DNA from 3 places in the Kitasatospora sp. NPDC058048 genome. Region 1 is predicted to be linked to each of the others. Evidence: riboswitches for the same ligand, from Rfam matches in the RefSeq annotation. Region 1 holds a riboswitch; each other region holds the start of a gene.
The links. A riboswitch is a leader RNA that binds a small molecule or an ion and turns the genes downstream of it on or off. The one in region 1 is predicted to bind S-adenosylmethionine.
Positions count from the first base shown of each region.

Region 2: linked by a shared signal. The riboswitch ahead of ACFVVA_RS14315 (aminotransferase class V-fold PLP-dependent enzyme) and the one ahead of thrC (threonine synthase) in region 1 are both predicted to bind S-adenosylmethionine.
Region 3: linked by a shared signal. The riboswitch ahead of ACFVVA_RS06965 (IclR family transcriptional regulator) and the one ahead of thrC (threonine synthase) in region 1 are both predicted to bind S-adenosylmethionine.

Region 1 covers NZ_JBHVRT010000019.1:148,866-156,289, forward strand. The annotation lists gene ACFVVA_RS21495 (hypothetical protein) at 1-212, opposite strand, end outside; gene groL (chaperonin GroEL) at 377-1,999, opposite strand; gene ACFVVA_RS21505 (cold-shock protein) at 2,321-2,524, opposite strand; gene ACFVVA_RS21510 (MoaD/ThiS family protein) at 3,062-3,340, opposite strand; gene thrC (threonine synthase) at 3,376-4,683, opposite strand; SAM riboswitch class I at 4,700-4,836, opposite strand; gene ACFVVA_RS21520 (glucosyl-3-phosphoglycerate synthase) at 4,948-5,985, shown strand; gene ACFVVA_RS21525 (trehalose-6-phosphate synthase) at 6,024-7,424, shown strand, end outside.
Region 2 covers NZ_JBHVRT010000011.1:16,377-23,800, forward strand. The annotation lists gene ACFVVA_RS14300 (hypothetical protein) at 1-136, opposite strand, end outside; gene ACFVVA_RS14305 (rhomboid family intramembrane serine protease) at 338-1,165, shown strand; gene ACFVVA_RS14310 (Lrp/AsnC family transcriptional regulator) at 1,162-1,443, shown strand; gene ACFVVA_RS14315 (aminotransferase class V-fold PLP-dependent enzyme) at 1,447-2,832, opposite strand; SAM riboswitch class IV at 2,884-3,002, opposite strand; gene trpD (anthranilate phosphoribosyltransferase) at 3,111-4,187, opposite strand; gene ACFVVA_RS14325 (hypothetical protein) at 4,307-4,732, opposite strand; gene ACFVVA_RS14330 (heme-copper oxidase subunit III) at 5,129-5,749, shown strand; gene ACFVVA_RS14335 (c-type cytochrome) at 5,937-6,746, shown strand; gene ACFVVA_RS14340 (Rieske 2Fe-2S domain-containing protein) at 6,755-7,424, shown strand, end outside.
Region 3 covers NZ_JBHVRT010000005.1:12,040-19,463, forward strand. The annotation lists gene ACFVVA_RS06940 (DUF6348 family protein) at 1-104, opposite strand, end outside; partial or broken gene ACFVVA_RS06945 (hypothetical protein) at 446-592, opposite strand; gene ACFVVA_RS06950 (GlxA family transcriptional regulator) at 607-1,557, opposite strand; gene ACFVVA_RS06955 (NADP-dependent oxidoreductase) at 1,739-2,689, shown strand; gene ACFVVA_RS06960 (threonine/serine exporter family protein) at 2,784-4,037, shown strand; gene ACFVVA_RS06965 (IclR family transcriptional regulator) at 4,109-4,822, opposite strand; SAM riboswitch class I at 5,023-5,165, opposite strand; gene ACFVVA_RS06970 (hypothetical protein) at 5,264-6,337, opposite strand; gene ACFVVA_RS06975 (BTAD domain-containing putative transcriptional regulator) at 6,599-7,424, shown strand, end outside.

The DNA.
Region 1 (7,424 bases):
GCCTCCAGCAGCGCGTCCTGGACGTCCTGGGCGACCAGCCCGAGCACGTACTCGGTGCCGTCCGGCCACTGCTCCAGCCACCAGCGGCGGTGCGTCACGGCCTGCTCCACCAGCGAGACGACGGCGGCGTCCGCCACGTCCCGCGCGGTGAGGTCGGCCAGGATCAGTGCCCGCGCGTTGTGCAGGGCGGTCTCGATGTCGTCAGCAGCCATCCGTCCATTCTCCGTCGACACGTCCGGAACGCCGAAACGCCCGGAGCGCCCGGAGCGCCCGGAGCGCCGACACGTCCGAACGCCGAAACGCCGTGTGGGCGGCCCCCCGAAGGGAACCGCCCACACGGACGAGGTCCAACCAATCCGATCGAAAGCGATCAGGATCAGAAGTCCATGTCACCGCCCGGCATGCCGCCGCCGGCGGCCGCGGCGGCCTTCTCCGGCTTGTCGGCGATGACGGCCTCGGTGGTGAGGAACAGCGCCGCGATGGAGGCGGCGTTCTGCAGCGCGGAGCGGGTGACCTTGGCCGGGTCGATGATGCCCTCGGCGATCAGGTCGACGTAGGTGTTGGTGGCCGCGTTCAGGCCGTGACCGGCGGGGAGGTTGCGCACCTTCTCCACCACGACGCCACCCTCCAGGCCGGCGTTGGTCGCGATCTGCTTGATCGGGGCCTCCAGCGCGACCTTGACGATGTTGGCACCGGTGGCCTCGTCGCCGTCCAGCTCCAGCTTGTCGAAGGCGACACCGGCCTGCAGCAGAGCGACGCCACCACCGGCGACGATGCCCTCCTCGACGGCGGCCTTGGCGTTGCGGACGGCGTCCTCGATGCGGTGCTTGCGCTCCTTGAGCTCCACCTCGGTGGCCGCGCCGGCCTTGATGACGGCCACGCCGCCGGCCAGCTTGGCGAGGCGCTCCTGGAGCTTCTCGCGGTCGTAGTCCGAGTCGCTGTTCTCGATCTCGGCACGGATCTGGTTGACGCGGCCCGCGACCTGCTCGCTGTCGCCGCCACCGTCGACGATGGTGGTCTCGTCCTTGGTGATGACCACCTTGCGGGCGGTGCCCAGCAGGTCGATGCCGGCGTTCTCCAGCTTGAGGCCGACCTCCTCGGAGATGACGGTGCCACCGGTGAGGATGGCGATGTCGCCGAGCATGGCCTTGCGGCGGTCACCGAAGCCCGGGGCCTTGACGGCGACGGACTTGAAGGTGCCACGGATCTTGTTCACGACCAGGGTCGACAGGGCCTCGCCCTCGACGTCCTCGGCGATGATGACCAGCGGCTTGCCGCTCTGCATGACCTTCTCCAGCAGCGGGAGCAGGTCCTTGACCGAGCCGATCTTGGAGTTGGCGATGAGGATGTACGGGTCCTCGAACGTCGCCTCCATGCGCTCCAGGTCGGTGGCGAAGTAGGCGGAGATGTAGCCCTTGTCGAAGCGCATGCCCTCGGTGAGCTCGAGCTCCAGACCGAAGGTGTTGCTCTCCTCGACGGTGATGACGCCTTCCTTGCCGACCTTGTCCATGGCCTCGGCGATGAGCTCGCCGATCTGGGTGTCGGCGGCCGAGATGGAGGCGGTGGAGGCGATCTGCTCCTTGGTCTCCACGTCCTTGGCCTGGGCCAGCAGCTGGTCCGAGACGGCGGCGACGGCCTTCTCGATGCCGCGCTTCAGGGCCATCGGGTTGGCGCCGGCGGCGACGTTGCGCAGACCCTCGCGAACCAGGGCCTGGGCGAGCACGGTGGCGGTGGTGGTGCCGTCACCCGCGACGTCGTCCGTCTTCTTGGCGACCTCCTTGACGAGCTCCGCACCGATCTTCTCGTACGGGTCCTCGAGCTCGATCTCCTTGGCGATGGAGACACCGTCGTTGGTGATCGTGGGGGCGCCCCACTTCTTCTCCAGCACGACGTTGCGGCCCTTGGGGCCGAGCGTGACCTTCACCGCGTCGGCGAGCTGGTTCATGCCACGCTCAAGGCCGCGGCGAGCTTCCTCATCAAAGGCGATGATCTTGGCCATCAGAAGTGGTCCTCCGGGACACGGTCGACTGCTCGGACCAAGGGGTGCCCGCGACGGACGGCCCTGGTGCGCGGAGGTCCATTCCCTCCGCTCCCGGGGGCCTCACCGACCCGGTCCGCTGTCACTCTCACACTGTGAGTGCTAACGCCAATGATTAGCACTCCGGGTGGGCGAGTGCAAGCCCAATCGACAATCCGCGAGCCGCCGCCGGGGCCGCCCGGGAACGCCGACGGGCCCGTGCGACACGAGTCGCACGGGCCCGTCGAGAAGCGAGAGGTCACCAGCCGCAGGGCCGCGCCGAGCTCCTGGGGTCGGAAGGGGTCAGACCGCGGCGCGGACCATGTCCGCCTGCGGGCCCTTCTGTCCCTGAGAGATCTCGAACTCGACCCGCTGGCCCTCCTCGAGGGTGCGGTAGCCGTCCATCTGGATCGCGCTGTAGTGGACGAAGACGTCCGCACCACCGTCGACCGCGATGAAGCCGTAGCCCTTCTCCGCGTTGAACCACTTGACGGTGCCCTGAGCCATTCCGAACTCCCCTAGTGCTGTGCTGGCCCTTCACGCGCCCGCAGGTCGCGGGCCCGGGTTGGTTGAAGGCCGGCCCGGGGAACCCCCCCTGGGCGCAGCCGTGCACGCCGCAACCCTCCGTGCAGGACGCCAGGCGGCTTCCGGCGAGCGGGTGATTGCGTCGACCGCCGCTGAATGTATCCGGATCGACGCCCTCTGCAACAGGGCCAGCCACCGGTAATTCCGCCTCGATGTCAAGGGACAGGACGGGCCGAATCGGAATAATCTCGGCATTTCACGCCGGACATAGCGGACGAATTACTCAAATGTCCGCGGGAATTCTGACATCCGCCTGACATGTTTCACGGGCCGGTCCCGCCGGCCGGACGCCCCCGGGCCGAGCACTGCGGGGGCCGAAAGGGAAACCCTGTTCCCAACCGAGCCACACTCTACTCCGACTCGACCGGGAAATATTCCGGCCGGAATGCCAGCGGTCGCCCGCGCATACGGGAAACGGAATTCCGTACGCGCGGGCGACCGCGGGTTGGTCGCGAAGGTTCAGCAGCCGCCGGCCACCGCCGGGATGATCGAGATGCCGGCGCCGTCCTTGATCTCCGTCGCCAGGCCCTCGGCGAAACGCACGTCGTCGTCGTTCACGTAGACGTTCACGAAGCGGCGCAGCTTGCCGGTGTCGTCCAGGATGCGGGCCGAGATGCCCGGGTGGTTCTTCTCCAGGTCGGCGACGACCTCGGCCAGGGTGACCCCCTCGGCGGTCACCACGGCGGCACCGTCGGTGTAGGTGCGGAGGATGGTGGGAATGCGGACGTTGGCGCTCATGACTCTCCTAGCGGGGGCGGGGCCGATCGAGTGATTCAGGCGGACGCGAGGCCGGCGGCGCGGAACGAGTCCAGCGTCGGGCGGATGACGGCGGTCATCCCGGAGTCGGAGACGGCGTCCAGGGTCTTCAGGCCGTCGCCGGTGTTGATCGCGACGGTCTCCTTGGCCGGATCCAGCTGCCCGGTCTCGACCAGCTTCTTCAGCACGCCGACGGTCACCCCGCCCGCGGTCTCGGCGAAGATGCCCTCGGTCCGTGCCAGCAGCCGGATCGCCGCCACGACCTCGGCGTCCGTGACGTCCTCCACCGCGCCACCGGTGCGGCGGGCGATGTCCAGCACGTACGGGCCGTCGGCCGGGTTGCCGATCGCCAGCGACTTGGCGATGGTGTCCGGCTTGACCGGCTTGATCACGTCCCGGCCGGCCTTGAACGCGGCCGACACCGGCGAGCAGCCCTCGGCCTGGGCGCCGAAGATCCGGTACGGCCGGTCCTCGACCAGGCCGAGCCTGATCAGCTCCTGGAGGCCCTTGTCGATCTTCGTCAGCTGCGAGCCCGAGGCGATCGGGATCACGATCTGCTCCGGCAGCCGCCAGCCGAGCTGCTCGCAGATCTCGTACGCCAGCGTCTTGGAACCCTCGCCGTAGTACGGCCGCAGGTTCACGTTGACGAAGCCCCAGCCCTCGCCGGCCGAATCGCCGATCAGCTCCGAGCAGAAGCGGTTCACGTCGTCGTAGTTGCCCTCGATGCCGACCAGCTCGCCGCCGTACACCCCGGCCATGACGACCTTGCCCTGCTCCAGGTCGTGCGGGATGAACACGCAGGACCGGAACCCGGCCCGGGCCGCCGCCGCCCCCACCGCGCCGGCCAGGTTGCCGGTGGAGGAGCAGGACAGCGTGGTGTACCCGAACGCCCGGGCCGCCTCGATCGCGCAGGCGACCACCCGGTCCTTGAACGAGTGCGTCGGGTTCCCGGAGTCGTCCTTGACGTGCAGCTGGGCGGTGAAACCGAGCTCCCGGCCCAGGTTGTCCGCCTTCACCAGCGGGGTCCACCCCGGGTTCAGATTGGGCTTCGACGCCACGTCGGCCGGAACCGGCAGCAGCGGCGCGTACCGCCAGATGGACGCCGGACCGGCCTCGATCCGCTTGCGCAGCTCCTCGGCGCCCTCGCTGCCGAACTCGTAGGCGATCTCCAGCGGGCCGAAGCACTCCAGGCAGGCGAAGCTGGGGCCGAGCGGGAAGCGGGTGCCGCACTCGCGACAGGACAGCGCGGCGGCGGGGCCGAGGTCGACGGGTGGGGGTCCCCCCGGCCGAAGGCTGGGGGAGGGTGCGGCGGTGTCGATAGCCATGATGGCGAGGCCTCTCTCCTCATCTTCCCCGTGGCACGGTCGCGCCACAGGCCGGAATTGGCACCTGTCCCGCCGGGGCCTGTCGACAGACAGCCGCGCGGGAAGGTTGCCGGGACGTCAACGGGCCGTTCCCTCAGTCCCTCTGGATGAGCTTGTGAAATTGTGGTGGTGCTCAACGGCGACCCCGGCGTGCAAAGGTCCGACCGCTGTACGAAGACTGTATCCGAAGGCGTCAATCCTGAACGGGTGCGTCCGCCACGCGAGATGACCCGTCCCACCGACCCCGCCGAGGAGACCTCCGTGCCCGCCGAACCGATTCCCGAGCTCCTCCCGCAGGCGGCGTCCTGGCTGCGCCGCCGCTCCTGGAGCGCGGCCGACCGGCCGGTCCGCACCCTCCTCGCCGCCAAGGAACGCACCGGCCGCACCGTCAGCGTGGTCCTCCCCGCCCTGGACGAGGAGGCCACCGTCGGCGACATCGTCCGCACCATCCGCCGCGAGCTGATGGAACGCCTCCCGCTCGTCGACGAACTCGTCGTCGTCGACTCGGGCTCCACCGACGCCACCGCCGCCGTCGCCGCCGAGGCCGGCGCCCGGGTCGAGCACCGCGACGCCGTCCTGCCCCGGCTGCCCGCCGTCCCCGGCAAGGGCGAGGTGCTCTGGCGCTCGCTGCTGGTCACCCGCGGCGACATCGTCTGCTTCGTCGACGCCGACCTGCGCGAATTCGACCCGGCCCTCGTCTCCGGCATCCTCGGCCCGCTGCTGACCGACGAGTCCATCCAGCTGGTCAAGGCCATGTACGACCGCCCGCTGGAATCCGAGGGCGCCGTCCTGCCCGCCGGCGGCGGCCGGGTCACCGAACTCGTCGCCCGGCCCCTGCTCAACCTCCACTGGCCGGAACTCGCCGGTTTCGTCCAGCCCCTCGGCGGCGAGTACGCGGCCCGCCGATCACTGCTCGAACGGCTGCCCTTCCCCACCGGCTACGGCGTCGAACTCGGCCTGCTGGTCGACGCCCTGGAACTGGCCGGCCTGGACGCCCTGGCCCAGGTGGACGTCGGCGTCCGGCACCACCGCCACCAGGACGGCCAGGCCCTCGGCCGGATGGCCGCCACCATCTACCGGACCGCCCTGGAACGCCTCGACCGCACCCATCGCCTCAAGGCCTCCGCCGACCTCGTCCATCCCCAGCTCACCCAGTTCACCCGCGACCCGGAAACCCGCGCCTTCACCGCCCACACCCACCCGGTGACCGCCCTGGAACGCCCCCCGATGCACACCGTCCCCGAATACGCGACCCGTCATTGAGGGGTTTGCCGCCCCGAACCCCCGGCAACATCCCAACCATGGGCGATCTCACGACCAACCGTTCGAGCGCGACCGGCACCGCCCCCGTCCTGGTTGCCTCCAACCGGGGACCGGTGTCCTTCAGCACCGCCGACGACGGCACGCTGACCCTGCGCCGCGGCGGCGGCGGACTGGTCTCCGGCCTCTCCGCCATCGCGGACCCGAACGCCGTCTGGGTCTGCGCCGCCCTCAACGACGCCGACCGCAGAGCCGCCGCCGAGGCGCCGCGGGGCCGCCTCGACCTGGCCGGCCACGAGGTCGGCGGCCAGGCCGTACGGATGCTGGACATCGACCCGCAGACCTTCGCCCGCGCCTACAACGGCGTCGCCAACTCCACGCTGTGGTTCGTCCACCACCTGCTCTACGCGACCCCCACGGCACCCGCCTTCGACGCCGGCTTCCGCACCGAGTGGGCCGCCTACCGGGCGTACAACGAGGCCTTCGCCGAGGCCCTGGCCGCCGAGGCCGCCCCGAACGCCGCGGTCCTCGTCCAGGACTACCACCTCTCCCTGGTCCCGGCCCTGCTCCGGGCGGCCCGCCCCGACCTGCGGATCGGCCACTTCTCGCACACCCCCTGGGCCCCGCCCGAGTACTACCGGATGCTGCCCGACGACGTCGCCCGGGCCGTCCTCACCGGCATCCTGGGCGCCGACCGGGCCGGCTTCCTGACCGAACGCTGGGCCCGCGCCTTCGCCGCCTGCTGCGAGGACCTCCTGGACGCGACCGTCGACCACGACGCGCTCACCGTCACCCTCGACGGCCGCACCACGGGCCTCGGCGTCCACGCCCTCGGCGCCGACGCCGACTTCCTGCGCGAACGCGCCCACCGCCCCGACGTCGACGAACGCCTCGCCGCCCTCCGCCGGACCGTCGGCGACCGCCGCACCGTCGTCCGGGTCGACCGCACCGAGCTGAGCAAGAACATCGTCCGCGGCCTCCAGGCCTACCGGCACCTGCTCCGCACCCGCCCCGAGTGGCACGACCGGGTGGTGCACATCGCCTTCGCCTACCCGTCCCGCACCGACCTGGCCGAGTACCGCGATTACACGGCCACCGTCCAGCGCCTCGCCGACGAGATCAACACCGAATTCGCCACCCCCGCCTGGCAGCCGCTGCTCCTCCACGTCGACGACGACTTCCCGCGCTCGCTCGCCGCCTACCGCCTGGCCGACGTCGCCCTGGTCAACCCCATCCGCGACGGCATGAACCTGGTCGCCAAGGAGGTCCCGGTGGTCTCCGACAACGGCTGCGCCCTCGTCCTCTCCCGCGAGGCCGGAGCCCACGCCGAACTCAAGGACGACGCCCTCACCATCAACCCCTACGACGTCATCGCCACCGCCGACGCCCTCCACGCCGCTCTCACCATGGACCCGAAGGAGCGCGCCGACCGCACCGGGCGC
Region 2 (7,424 bases), on a different contig from region 1:
CGACCTCGGACTCGCCAGCCAGGTCGAAGTGCAGGAACTCGGTCACCCGCGCGGTGCGGGTCACGTCGAAGCGGGTGAGGTTTCCGCACAGGGTGCAGCGCCAGCGCGTCTCGGCGGTCAGGGCGGGGACGGTCATCGGGGGTCCTCTCGGGTGGTCCCTTCGTGGGCTAGGCGCTCCCCCCGGAGCCCCGGCATCGGCGGCGGGAGGCGGGAATGCCCGCCCCAAGCCTATTGCCTGGGGCAACCATCGCGGCCACCGGTCGCCCGAACACCCGGACTGGTCCACCTGCCGTAAACCGCCGTGTCACCTGCGGCGCCCGGAGGGATGCTTGGCCGCATGGCGCTCGCGGTCCCCGACGACACCGCCGCCCGGGGCGGCCGCCCGGCCGCGACCGTCCCGGCGGTCAGCTACGCCCTGATCGCACTCAACACCCTGGTCTTCCTGCTCGGCCCGGCCGCCGGGCTCAACCCGCTGTACGGCACCGGCCGGGCCCGGGTCTGCGCGGAGCAGCGGTACGAGCAGCGCTGGGGCGCCGTCCCGGCCGAGGTGCTGGCCGGGCGGCCGCTGACCGCCGCGCAGCTGGCCGAGGCCCCCGACCCGGTCCCCGGCTGCCCGGCCGCCCCGACCCCGGGCAAGCACCCGGCCCTGTCCGTCCTCACCGGGCTCTTCCTGCACGCCGGCTGGCTCCACCTGCTGGGGAACCTGCTCTTCCTCCAGGTCTTCGGCCCCACCGTCGAACGGCGGCTGGGCCGGGCCCGGTACGCCGTCTTCTACCTGGCCGCCGGCAGCCTGACCACGTACGGCTTCGCGCTCGCCGAGGCGCACTCGCCGAACTCCACCCGGGTGCTCATCGGGGCCTCCGGGGCGATCGCCGCCGCGCTCGGCGCCTATCTGCGCCTCCACCCCCGGGCCCGGGTCACCACCCTCGTCCCGCTGCTGCTCTTCCTGCCGCTGCGGTTCCCCGCCTGGCTGGTGCTCGGCCTCTGGTTCGCCCTGCAGTGGTGGTCGGTGCACTCGGCCGGGCCCGGGGTGGCGTACCTGGTCCATGTGATCGGCTTCTCGGCCGGGTTCCTCTACGCCTGCACCGTGGTTCGCCACCCCCCGCGACGACCCGGCCGACGCCCGATACGCTGGCGCCACCCCACAAAGGAGCCCGAACTGTGATCACCGCCATCGTCCTGATCAAGACCAGTGTCGACCGCATCCCGGAGATCGCCGAATCCATCGCCGCCATCGACGGCGTCAGCGAGGTCTACTCGGTGACCGGGGGCTACAACCTGGTGGCGATGGTGCGGGTGCGCCGGCACGACGACCTGGCCGAGGTCATTCCGGGCCGGCTCAACAAGGTCCCGGGCGTGGCCCACACCGAGACCCAGATCGCCTTCCGCACCTACTCCCAGCACGACCTGGAAGCCGCCTTCGCCCTGGGCCTGGACGAGTAGCGCTCAGCCCTCGCGACGGCCCCGGTCGATCTGCACGGTCGCGACGCAGCGCCCGCCCTCGTTGCGGTAGTTCCAGGCCGCCCCGTCCGTGACCAGCTCCCGGACGGCGGTCAGGAAGCGGTCGACGTGCTCGTCCGGCGTCCCGGCGCCGAAGCTCACCCGGATCGCGTTCAGGCTGCGCTCGCCCGGCAGCGAGGGCTCCGGCGCCCCGCACTCGGACGGGGCGACGTCCTCGTCCCCGAGCAGCGTGCGCACCAGCGGGTGGGCACAGAACAGGCCGTCGCGCACCCCGATGCCGTACTCGGCGGACAGCGCGGCCGAGAAGTGCGAGCTGTTCCAGCCCCGGACGACGAAGGACAGCACGCCGACCCGGGCGGAGTCGGAGCCGAACAGGTTCAGCACCTTGACCTGCGGAATCTGCGCCAGCCCCGCGGTCAGCCGGGCGATCAGCTGCTGCTCGCGGGCCTCCAGCGCGTCGAAGCCGGCCTCGGTCAGGGCCCGGCAGGCCGAGGCGATCGCGTAGGCGCCGATGACGTTCGGCGAGCCGGCCTCGTGCCGGGCCGGGCCGGTGTGCCACTGCACGGCCACCGAGCCGTCGCTCTCCCGGGCCACCGTCCGGGTCGCCCCGCCGCCGGCCAGGTACGGCTCGGCCGCGTCCAGCCAGTCCGCCCGGCCGGCCAGCACCCCGGCGCCGAACGGCGCGTAGATCTTGTGGCCGGAGAAGGCGATCCAGTCGACGTCCAGCTCGCGGACCGAGACCCGGTGGTGCGGCGCCAGCTGGGCGGCGTCCAGCACCACCCGGGCGCCGTGCCGGTGCGCGGTCCGGGTCAGCTCGGCGACCGGCCACAGCTCGCCGGTCACGTTGGAGGCGCCGGTGACGCAGAGCAGCTTGGGGCCCTCGGGCGCCCCGGCGAGGGCGGCGTCGAGCGCGGCCACCGCCTCGGCCCGGGAGCGCGGCGCCCGCAGGTAGGTGACACCCAGTCCGGCGTGCGCCCAGGGCAGCAGCGAGGCGTGGTGCTCGGTCTCGAAGGCGAACACCCGGGTGCCGGCCGGAACGGCCGCGGCCAGCAGGTTGAGCGAGTCGGTGGTGGCCCGGGTGAAGACCACCTGGTCGCCCTCGCGCAGGTCGAGGAACTCGCCGACGGTGCGGCGGCTCTGCTCGAACAGGTCGGTGGACAGCTGGGAGAGGTACCCGGCCCCGCGGTGGACGCTGCCGTAGTACGGCGCGTAGGCGGCGACGTCGTCCCACACCCGCTGGAGCGCCGGGGAGCTGGCCGCGTAGTCCAGCGCCGCGTAGCCGACCTTCTCACCGTTGGCGAGCGGAACCTGGACGTCGGCGCCGAGGACGGCGAGCGGGGCGCAGGTCTCGGTGATGGCGAGAGCGGACATGAGGATGCACTCCTTCAGGGGTGAGGGACCCCGGGAGTGCTGCTCGTCCGGCGTCCGCGCTTGTCGCACGGACGGCTTGCCGTGACGACCCGGTCCTCACCCAGGGCACCCCGCCACGGACGGAGGGTTGCCGGACAGCCAGCTGGGGCTTCGCGCTGTCACTCATGACCTGGCGAAGACTCTAGGCCGCGTCCATCGGGTGGTCAAACGGGCATCCAGCATCCGGACAGCACGGGAGCCCGTGCCGGCGTTCCGGCACGGGCTCCCCAACTACCGCCTCAGATCCGGCTGGTGGCCTCCGACCAGCGTCGCAGCAGGTCCTGCGCGGCACCGGAGTCGATCGCCTCCGCGGCCCGCTCCATGCCGGCCGCCAGCTGCTCGGCGAGCGGCGCCTCGCCGAGGTCCAGCGCGACCAGCGCCGCCGCCGTGTTCAGCAGGACGGCGTCCCGCACCGGCCCGTGCTCCCCCGCCAGCAGCCGCCGCGCGACCTCGGCGTTGTACGAGGCGTCCGCCCCGCGCAGCGCTTCGATGCCGACCAGTTCGATGCCGACGTCCCGCGGGTCGAAGGTGGTCTCGGTGACCACCCCGTCGCGCACCAGCCAGACCTGCGAGGTGGTGGTGATGGTCAGCTCGTCCAGCCCGTCGTCGCCGCGGAAGACCAGCGCCGTCGCGCCCCGTTCGGCCAGCACCCCGGCGATCAGCCCGGCCAGCCGGGTGTCGAAGCAGCCGATGGCGTGCGCGGTGACCCTGGCCGGGTTGGTGAGCGGGCCGAGGATGTTGAAGGAGGTCGGCACCCCGAGGTCGCGCCGCGCGGTGGCGGCGTGCCGCATCGAGGGGTGGAACTTGGCCGCGAAGCAGAAGGTGAGACCGACCTCCTCGGCCACCTCGGCGACCCGCTGCGAGGAGAGGTCCAGCGCCACCCCGAGCTTCTCCAGCACGTCCGAGGAGCCGCTGGCGGAGGAGGCCGACCGGTTGCCGTGCTTGACCACCTTGGCGCCGGCGGCCGCCGCGACGATCGCCGACATGGTGGAGATGTTGACGGTCTTCGCCCGGTCCCCGCCGGTGCCGACGATGTCCACCGCCGGTCCGGGGATCTCCAGCGGCTCGGCGTGCTCGTACATCGCGTCGACCAGGCCGGCGATCTCCTCGACCGACTCGCCCTTGGCCCGCAGGGCGATCATGAACCCGGCCACCTGCACGGGGGACGCCTCGCCGCTCATGATCCGGTCCATCGCCCACGCGGTGGACGCGCGGTCGAGGTCCTCCCCCTGCAACAGCGCCGCCAGGAGGTCCGGCCAGGTGCGGATCACCTGCGCGGGGTCGCTACCGCCGTTCGCAGGGTTCACGTTCACCATGGCTGACTCCAGCTGTTTGTCGGTTCCCCGCTCCGGGGGGACGTCCGTACGGATGGAGCCAGCCTATCGAGCGAAGCGGCCGCTTCTACCCCCCTCTTTTCCAGTTGCCGGGGGGGAATTCAGCGGACGGCCGGAGTCCGCTTCGCCAGCCGCGCCCGCAGCAGGGTGGCGACCGCCCCGGCCAGCGCCACCGGCTCCACCGGGCGGGAGATGGCGGCGTCCGCCCGGCTCCAGGCGGCGAGCCAGGAGTCCTGCGGCCGGCCGATCAGCACCAGCACCGGCGGGCAGCCGTAGATCTCGTCCTTGAGCTGGCGGCCGAGCCCCAGCCCCCCGGCCGGAACGGCCTCGCCGTCCAGCACGCAGAGGTCCACGCCCCCCTTCTCCAGTGCCTTGAGCACCGCGGGGGTGGTCGCGCACTCCAGGTAGGACAGTTCCGGAAGATCCTCGGCGGGCCGACGGCCGAGCGCCGTCAGCACCTGCTCGCGGGTGTTGCGGTCGTCGCTGTAGACGAGGACGGTGAGCGTCTCATCGGTCGTGTACGCCATGGACCCTGCTCCCTCAAGTGTGATCCGGACCACGTTCGCCTGATCCGGATGCTACTCCCGATCACCGTCCGCCGAGTCCCCCTCGCGCACGATCCGTCCCGAGCCGCCGCGCCCCGGGCTCACCCGCCCGGAGGACGGCCCGTCACCCGATCCCGTCCAGTCCACCCGTACGGCCGACCCCGGGCTCGTCCCCTTACCTCCCGCGGCTGCTCCGACCGTGCAGCGACGCGCCGGGCAACGGGGTCGCGGGCCCCTCCGAGGAACCATCAGAAAAGGGACACGCCGCTGCTCAACCCCCGTCCGGGCACCCCGGCACCCCTCAAGGGGGCATACCGCACGCACCGGACACTCCGAGGGACACCCCCCGACGTGAAGACGGAATAAGGGACCGACATAATGTCCGTCGTGGCGACAGCAACAGCAGTAGAAACCGGGCACGCGCACGGATCGGTCAACCGGCCGAACATGGTCAGCGTCGGAACGATCGTCTGGCTCAGTTCCGAGTTGATGTTCTTCGCGGCCCTCTTCGCGATGTACTTCACGCTCCGCTCCGTCAAGGGGCCGGAGTTCTGGACCGAGAAGGCCCACGCCCTCAACGTGCCCTTCTCCTCGGTCAACACCACGATCCTGGTGCTCTCCTCGCTCACCTGCCAGCTCGGCGTGTTCGCTGCCGAGCGCGGTGACGTGAAGAAGCTCCGGGCGTGGTTCATCCTCACGTTCGCCATGGGCGCGGTCTTCATCGGCGGCCAGGTCTTCGAGTACACCGAGCTGGTCAAGAAGGACGGCCTGTCGCTGTCCTCCGACCCGTACGGCACGGTGTTCTACCTGACCACCGGCTTCCACGGGCTGCACGTGACGGGTGGTCTGATCGCCTTCCTGCTGGTCCTGGGACGGACGTACGCAGCCAAGCGCTTCACGCACGAGCAGGCCACCGCGGCGATCGTCGTGTCGTACTACTGGCACTTCGTCGACGTCGTGTGGATCGGCCTGTTCGCGACCATCTACCTGATCAAGTAACCAGCTGATCAGGTCGCTGGCCACCGGCTGCGGCCCCCGCCCTCACCGGCGACGGGCCGCTTCTGCCGGTGCCGACGCTCCCACCGACCGACCGCGCGCGCAGCCCTAGACAGGCAGCCTCGTGCCGGCCAGACCGGCCGCCGGGTGCACCCACCAGTCGACCAGATCCTGACACCGGGGTTATTCCGTGAAAAAGCTCTCCGCACGACGGCGCCACCCATTGGCGGCGCTGGTCGTCCTACTTCTCGCCCTGGCGGCAACCGGGGGGCTGTACGCCGCGTTCGCGCCCGCCGACAAGGCGCAGGCCGACGTCGCCGCGCAGTCGCTCGCGATCGATGAGGGCAAGAAGCTCTTCGCCGTCGGCTGCTCCTCCTGCCACGGCCTGAACGGCCAGGGCAGCAGTGACGGTCCGAGCCTGGTCGGCGTCGGCTCCGCCGCTGTCGACTTCCAGGTCGGCACCGGCCGCATGCCCGCCCAGCAGCCCGGCGCCCAGGTGCCGCGCAAGAAGAACATCTACTCGCAGGCCGAGATCGACCAGCTCGCCGCCTACGTCGCCTCCCTCGGTCCCGGCCCGGTGACCCCGACGGAGGAGCAGTTCACCTCGACCAACCCCGAGGACATCTCCAAGGGTGGCGAGCTGTTCCGCACCAACTGCGCCCAGTGCCACAACTTCGCCGGCCAGGGTGGTGCCCTGACCAAGGGCAAGTACGCCCCGTCGCTCGAGGGCGTGGACGCCAAGCACATCTACGAGGCCATGCAGACCGGCCCGCAGAACATGCCGTCGTTCCCGGACACCACCATGCCCGAGGAGCAGAAGAAGCAGATCGTGGCCTTCGTCCGCCACACCACCAACGATGAGCCCAACCCCGGCGGTCTCACCCTGGGCAGCCTCGGTCCGGTGACCGAGGGTCTGTTCGGCTGGATCTTCGGCCTCGGCACGCTCATCGCGGTCGCGATCTGGGTCGCCGCCCACACCACCAAGGCCAAGAAGTCATGAGCCACGACATGTCAGAAGAGAAGCTCCCGGAGCCGCACGGCTCCGCCGGCGAGGTGGCCGATCACGGCAGCCCGTTCGCCGACCCGGGCCTGCCGGCCCACGAGCCCCGGCGCACCGACATCGACGAGCGGGCCGCCCAGCGCGCCGAGCGCCAGGTCTCGCTGATGTTCGTGATCTCGATGCTCGCCACCGTGGGCTTCATCGCCTCGTACGTGGCCATCGACCCGGACAAGATCGTCTACATCTTCCCGCTCGGTCACGTCAGCGCGCTGAACTTCGCGCTCGGCCTGACCCTGGGCATCGCGCTGTTCATGATCGGCGCGGGTGCGGTCCACTGGGCCCGCACCCTGATGTCGGACGTCGAGCTGCCGGCCGAGCGTCACCCGATCGAGGCGTCCGACGAGGTCCGCGCGGACGTCATCGAGCAGTTCAAGACCGGCGCCGCCGAGTCCGGCTTCGGCCGCCGCAAGATGATCCGCAACACCCTGATCGGCTCCATGGCGCTGGTCCCGCTCTCCGGCGTGGTCCTGCTCCGTGACCTTGGCCCGCTTCCCGAGAAGAAGCTCAAGGAGACCGGTTGGAAGGAGGCGACCGAGGCCAAGCCGCTGCCGCTGATCAACATGAACACGCTGCAGCCGATGAAGCCCGAGGACATCGTCATCGGCTCGCTCACCTTCG
Region 3 (7,424 bases), on a different contig from region 1:
AACTCGCGGTCGGGCAGTCGGCTCTCGGGCGGCTCGCAACGCTCGGTGCGCTGGGACGACTCGGTGGGCTCGGTGGCGCGAGAGCGGCGGCGTATCCAGGACATGCGGGGATCATACGGAGGCGAAGCTTCCAGTGCCCCGTTCACGCTCCACGCCTGAGCCGGGCCGGCGCGCCGCGCAGGAAGTCGGGCCCGCCGACTTCCTGCGCGGAGCTGCGATGTGGAATGCCCCGAACCCGCCCTCGCCGCCGCGGACCTGCACGTGGTGATGTGCTGTGTGCTGTGCACGGTTACCTGTACGCGGTGCTGAGCTGCACTGTTGATGGGGAGTCGAACCCCGCGTTGCTCTTCACGCGCCAGGAGTGGGCCGGAGTACCGCCGGCCCTCGGTGTGTGCACGCCTCCGAAGCTGCTACCTGCTCCACATCGTCCGATCATGCCGGACTGTCAGTCCAGCAGATCGACCTCCCAGTTCGTGCGCTGGATCCGCACGTCGACCTCGCGGATCTCCCGGGCGAGCGCATCCGCCTGACCGCGCAGTTCGGCAACCGGGAGTGCGGAGAGCATCATCAGCTCGGACCGGAGCCGGCAACCGGGCCGACGGCTACTCAGGCCCCTCTCGGGGCGGCGGCCCGGCCGCGGAAGGTGGCGCGGTAGGCCTGGGGCGACACCCCGATCGCCGCGTGCAGGTGCTGGCGCAGCGAGGCGCCGGTGGCGAAGCCGATCTCGGTGGCGATCCGGTCGACCGGGAGGTCGCTGCTCTCCAGCAGGTGGCGGGCGCGGTGCAGCCGTTGCTGGATCAGCCAGCGGCCGGGGCTGGTGCCGGTCTCCTCCTGGAAGCGGCGGGCGAAGGTGCGCGGGCTCATCCGCGCGTGCGCGGCCAACTCCCGCAGGGCGAGCGGGCGGTCGAGGTGTTCCAGGGCCCAGGCCTGGGTCGCGGCGGTGCCGTTGGCGCCCTCCGGCGGCACCGGCTGTTCGATGTACTGGGCCTGGCCGCCCTCGCGCCAGGGCGGCACCACGCAGTGCCGGGCGACCTGGTTGGCGACGGCGCTGCCGTGGTCGGAGCGCACCACGTGCAGGCACACGTCGAGGCCGGAGGCGGCGCCCGCCGAGGTGAGGATGTCGCCGTCGTCGACGAACAGCACGTCGGCGTCCAGGGCGACGTGGGGGAACATCCGGCGGAAGGCCGGCGCCAGCGCCCAGTGGGTGGTGGCGGGGCGGCCGTCGAGCAGGCCGGCGGCGGCCAGGGCGAACGCGCCGGTGCAGATGGAGACGATGCGGGTGCCGGGGCGGATCCGGGCGAGGGCCGCGCGCTCGGCGTCCGGCAGGTCGGCGGTGACGCGGTGCAGGGCGTAGGGCGGGATGACGACCGTGTCGGCGCCCTCCAGTGCCTCGGGCCCGTGCCCGACGGTGATCGTGAAGTCGGCGTCGGTGGCGACCGTCCGGTCGTCGGTCGCGGCGCACGTCACCACCTCGTACGCTCCCGGCACGCCGGGGAAGACCCGGTTGGGGATGCCCAGCTCGAAGGGGTACACGCCGTCGAGGGCGAGGACGACCACGCGGTGCGGCGGCCGGTCGCCGGGGAGACCGAGGGAGCCGGGGAGACCGAGGGAGCCGGGGAGACCAGGGGCGCCGGGGCCGCGGTGGCCGCGGGGTGCGATCGCAGGCATGGCACGATCCTATCGGTCTTTGACCATCTTGCCATTTCGCAGGTCAGGGCCCCGGTCGCAGGCTTGGTCCATGACCACGAACACGATGCGAGCCGTCACCCAGACCACCCTCGGCGCCCCGGACGTCCTCCACGAGGCCGAGGTCGAACGGCCCACGCCCGGCGTCGGCCAGATCCTCGTCGCCGTCCACGCCGCCGGGGTCAACCCCACCGACTGGAAGCACCGCGAGCGCGGCATCTTCCTCGGGCAGCCCCCGTTCACCCTCGGCTGGGACGTCTCCGGGACCGTCGAGGCGGTCGGCCTCGGCGTGTCGCTCCTCGCCCCGGGCGACGAGGTCTTCGGCATGCTGCCCTACCCGTACGGCGCCGGCTCGCACGCCGAGTACGTCACCGGCCCCGCCCGGGCCTTCGTGCCCAAGCCCGCCGCACTGACCCACGTCGAGGCGGGCGCGCTCCCGCTGGTGGCGCTCACCGCCTGGCAGGCCCTCGTCGACACTGCCGGGGTGCGGCCGGGGCAGCGGGTCCTGGTGCACGCGGCGGCCGGCGGCGTGGGGCACGTCGCCGTGCAGATCGCCAAGGCGCGCGGCGCGTACGTCATCGGCACCGCGTCCGCCGCCAAGCACGACTTCGTCCGGGGCCTGGGTGCGGACGAGGTGATCGACTACCGCACCGCCGACTTCGTGCAGGAGGCCCGGGACGTCGACGTGGTCCTCGACCCGCTGGGCGGGGAGGACCGGCTGCGCTCCCTGGAGACGCTCCGGCCCGGCGGCGTCCTGGTGTCGATCCTGCCCCACGACCTCGACGGACTGGCCGAGCGTGCCGCCGAGTTGGGCGTGACGGCGAAGACCCTGCTGGTCGAGCACGACCGGGCCGGGATGGCCGCGATCGCCGCCCTCGCCGAGTCCGGGCAGTTGCGCGTCCACGTCTCCGGCACCTACCCGCTCGCCGAGGCCGCCAAGGCCCACGCCGAGGGCGAGACCGGCCGGGTCACGGGGAAGCTGGTGCTCACCGTCCGCCCGTGACAGCGCCCGGCGGTGTCACGGGCGGACGGTGAGCAGAACCGATCAGACCGGGGCAGAGTCGGACCGATTCGGGCGGGATGGGACGATACCTGCCATGCCAAGCAAGTCTCCCCCGGTCCGGGGCACCGACGCCCCGCCCGACCCGCTCCGCCGTCTGCTCCTCGAACTGGGCGAAGCCCTGCTGGGCGGCGGCCTGCCCGTCCATGACGTCGAAGAGGAGCTCCACTGGCTGGGGCGGGCGTTGGGGGCGCCGGAGGTACGGGTCGCCGCCCTGACCAACGGGCTCTTCGTCGCGCTGGGGCCGGACGACGCCACCCGGTTCCAGCCGGTCGGCACCGCGCTGCGGTTCGAGCAGACGGCCGACGTCCTCCACCTGGTGCACCGGCTGCGGGCGGGCGAGCTCGACGGGCCCCGGGCGCTCGCCGAGCTGGACGGGATCCGGCGGGCCCCGGCCCGCCGGCCCGCGTGGGTGTCGGACCTCGGGGCGCTGCCGGTCGGGGTGGGAGTCTGCCTCTTCCTCCAGCCGGTGGCGGCGAACGTGCTGGCGGCCGGGCTCGGCTCGCTGATCGTCGTCGGACTGACCGTGCTCGCCCGGCGGCTGCCGTACCTGCGGCCGCTGCTGCCCGTCACCGCCGGCTTCCTGGTCGCGCTGCTGGTCCTCTCGCTCGCCCGGGCCGGGCTGCTGGAGGGCCCGCTGCGGACCATCGTGGCCACGCTGGCGATCCTGCTGCCGGGCGGACTGCTCGTCACCGGGCTGTCGGAGATCGCCGCAGGTGCGGCCAGCGCGGGTACGGCCCGGCTGGTGTCCGGTGCGGTGCAGCTGGCGCTGTTCCTCGCCGGGGTGGCCGCGGCCGCGACGTCGGCCGGCGTGCCGGCCGCCGCGCTGGCCGACGTGCAGGTCGCCAGGCCGAGCTGGTGGGTGATCGCGCTGGGGCTGGCGCTCGCGGTGGCCGGCGTGGTGGTCAGCGTGAACACCCCGCCCTCGGCCGTCCCGTGGATCGTCGTGGTGATCGCGGTCAGCGTCACGGTCCAGGTGGTGGTGGGGTCGGCGCACGGCGCGGCGGTCGGCGGCCTGGCCGGCGCGGTCACCGCCGCGGCCGCGGCCACCCTGGTGCACTGGCTGCCGGGCGGTCCGCTCTGGCAGGTGCTCTACCTCCCGGCGTTCTGGATCGTGGTACCGGGCTCCTTCGGCCTGCTGCACACCGCGCAGATCGAGGTCGGGAACGGCGCGCAGTCGGTGCTGACGGCCGTGTCGGCGGTCTTCGGGGTGTCGATCGGCACCCTGATCGGCTCGGTGATCAGCCGGATCCCCCGTCCCTCCCGCGCCGTGCTGCTGCCCCGGGCCTGAGCCCGGGGCAGACGGCCCCGCCCGTGTCGGGGCCCCGATGCGGCCGGGCCCCGACGCGGGCGGGGCCCCGCTCAGGGGTGGCGCAGCGCCTCGGTGAGCCGGTGCGCGGCCTCCACCACGGCCTGGGAGAGCTGGGCGCCGGGGTGCCGGGTGAGGCGTTCGATCGGCCCGGACACCGTGACGGCGGCGACCACCCGGTTGGACTGGCCGCGGACCGGCGCGGAGACGGAGGCGACCCCGAGTTCGCGCTCGCCGACCGACTGGGCCCAGCCCCGGCGCCGTACGCCGCTCAGCGCGGTGGCGGTGAAGCGGGCGCCCTGCAGTCCGCGGTGGAGCCGTTCGGGCTCCTCCCAGGCGAGCAGGATCTGGGCGGCGGCGCCGACCTTCATGGGGAGGGTGACGCCCACCGGAACGGTGTCGCGCAGGCCGGTGAGGCGCTCGGCTGCGGCCACGCAGATCCGCACCTCGCCCTGCCGTCGGTAGAGCTGGGCGCTCTCCCCGGTGATGTCGCGCAGCTGGGAGAGGACCGAGCCGGCCGCGGCCAGCAGCCGGTCCTCGCCGGCCGCCGTCGCGAGCTCGCCGAGCCGCGGGCCGAGCATGAACCGGCCCTGGGTGTCCCGGCTGACCAGGCGGTGGTGTTCGAGTGCGACGGCCAGCCGGTGGGCGGTGGGCCGCGCCATGCCGGTGGCGGCGACCAGGCCGCCCAGCGTGGCGGGGCCGGCCTCCAGGGTGCCGAGGATCGAGGTGACCTTGTCGAGCACGCCGACGCCGCTCGTGTTCTCCATGTGGGGGTACTCCAGTCTCGGGGCCCGGAGCAGCGGACGGTCGCTGCTCACGGCGGCTCCTGGCGGGGAGCCGGGGGGTGTGGTCAGCGAGGACGGGCCGGGGGAAACGGCCGATTGCCTGCGCCGGGCACGAGACGGGTACGCGAAAGCGCCGGGGCGGGAAGCGCCCGGGCGAAGGACAGCACAGAGAGCACCGTGTCTCCTCATCTTTCCCGCGCCACAGTGGCGACAGGCCGGAGTTGGCACTGCCCCCGGACGGCACGGCGCGTACTTCGGACGCCGGGTCGAACGGGGAGTTGCCGGGGCTTCGTAGGGCCGGTCCCTCCACCCCTCTGGATGATTCGCCAGGAACGATACAAGACTTCCCGGGCCGCTCGGCAAGCCCCCCCACCTCCGACCCCCACCCCGACCCCCGCCCCCGGCCGCCGCCCGCGGGCCCGCTCAGCGGTGGCGCGGCTCCGGCAGGCCGGTGCACGGGGCCCGGTCCGGGCCGCCGGGGGCGGTGGCGTCCCAGTCGCTCAGGGCGGCGAGGGCGGCGGCGCGTTCGGAGGCCGTCGGCCGGGTTCCCTCGGGGCCGAGCAGGTAGTCGGCGACCGGGGTGAGCAGCAGGGTCGCGTCGCCGGCCGGGAGCAGCAGGGCCTCGTCCCACCGGTGCCGGATGACGGTGCGGCGCAGCAGGGTGCCGTGGCGCGGCCGGAGCGGGTGGTGGCGGCCGCGGCGGCGGCGCCGTTCGGGGGCGACCTCGGCCTCCAGGACGGTGCGCACGTCCCGCAGGGAGCCGAGCGGCACGTGTTCGGCGGCGAGGTCGAGGAGGGCCGCGGCCTCCGGGGCGAGCCGGTAGGCGGCGACCACCGCGGCGGTCTCGACGGGGTCGAAGGGCTGCCCGGCGAGCTGGGCCACGTCGATCACGTCGCCCGCGAGGAAGGCGCGCCCGAGCCCCTCCTCGGCGAGGGCGATCAGGCATTCCACGTGGTCGTCGGCGGCCAGGTAGGGGCGGACCGGGACGGAGGCGAGGTCGCCGGTGAGCGCGGCGGTGGCGACCCGTACCTGGTACCACGGGTCCAGCAGCGGGTCCTCGCCCGGCCAGCGCAGGGTGACGGCGGTGTGCCGGGGCCGCTCGCCGAGCAGGGTGACCTCCACGGACTCCACCGGGTGATCGGTGACCAGCCGGTTGACGGCCTGCCAGAGCGTGGCCTCGGTGGGGCTGACGAGGCCGAGTTCGGCCAGCGGCCGGGGCAGGTCGGGCGGGTAGTAGCCGGCCAGTGGCAGGTCGCGGACCGGACGGACCCCGGTGGCGTCGGCGAGGTCGCGCGCGACGCCCGCGTAGCACTCGGCCCGGTCGCGGGCGCGCTGCAGCTCGGCGCGGGCGTGCCGGCCCATCCGTACGCCGTCCCGGGCGAGTGCGGCGAGCACCAGGTACGGGAGGTGGCGCTCGCCCCGGGCGCGGTGGAGCAGGTCGACCGGTCCGGCGGCCGGGTCGACGTCGAGCAGCCGGTGGAGCAGGTCGGTGTTCATGGGGGTCCGCCTCCGAGAGCCGTGGTGGTCGGCCGGACGGCGGCCGGGCGACCGGGGACGTGGCGGGTCCGGCGGCCGGGGCCGGGCCGACTGCGGGCGCCACACCGTCGATTGTGGTCACGGCCGATCAACGCCGGATCACCACCGGGTCGATGATCCCTCGACATCCCGCGGGGTGCCGTGGGTTGATAGGGGCTCATCGAATCGGGGGGCGGCACGTGCGCGGACGGGGGCGAGCACATGAGGCGGGCAGGTGCAGGGATGGATGATTTCCGGTTCTCGGTGCTGGGACTGATGAGAGCGCAGCGCGGCGCGACCGCGCTGAAGGTGGGCAGCCCCCAGCAGCAGGCGATGCTGGCGGTGCTGCTGCTGCGGCCCGGCCACGGCGCGAGCGCCACCGACCTGATCGACGCCCTGTGGGGCGAGGAGCCGCCGGGCACCGCGATGACGACGGTGCGCACGTACGCCTGGCGGTGGCGCAAGGTGCTGCACGGCGAGGAACCGGACGCGCCGACCGTGCTGACCTCGGTCGGGGACGGCTACCGGCTGGTGCTGCCGAAGCACGCGGTGGACGCGGCGCAGGCGGAGGAGCTGGCGGCGCAGGCCGAGCGCACGGCGGCCGCCGGGGAGCCGCAGCAGGCGCGTGATCTGCTGAACCAGGCACTGGAGTTGTGGCAGGGCGAGCCGCTGGCCGGCATCCCCGGCCCGTTCGCGCAGCGCCAGCGCCAGCGGCTCCAGGAGCTGCGGCTGACCCTGCTGGAGGAGCGGATCGCCCTGGACCTGGCGCTCGGCCGCTACTCCCGGTGCATCCCGGAGCTGACCTCGCTGACCACCGAACACCCGCTGCACGAGCGGGCGTACGGGCTGCTGATGCGCGCGCTGTACCAGGCCGGGCGGCAGGCGGACGCGCTGGCGGTGTTCCGCGGCGCGCGTCAGCTGTTCCTGGCCGAGCTGGGCGTGGCGCCCGGAGCGGAGCTGGACCTGCTGCACCAGCGGATCCTGGAGGGCGACCCGACGCTGGCCGCCCCGGCGCCGGTCCTCCGGCCGGTGTCCGCCGTGCCCGGGCCGGCCGCGCCCGTCGCCGGCC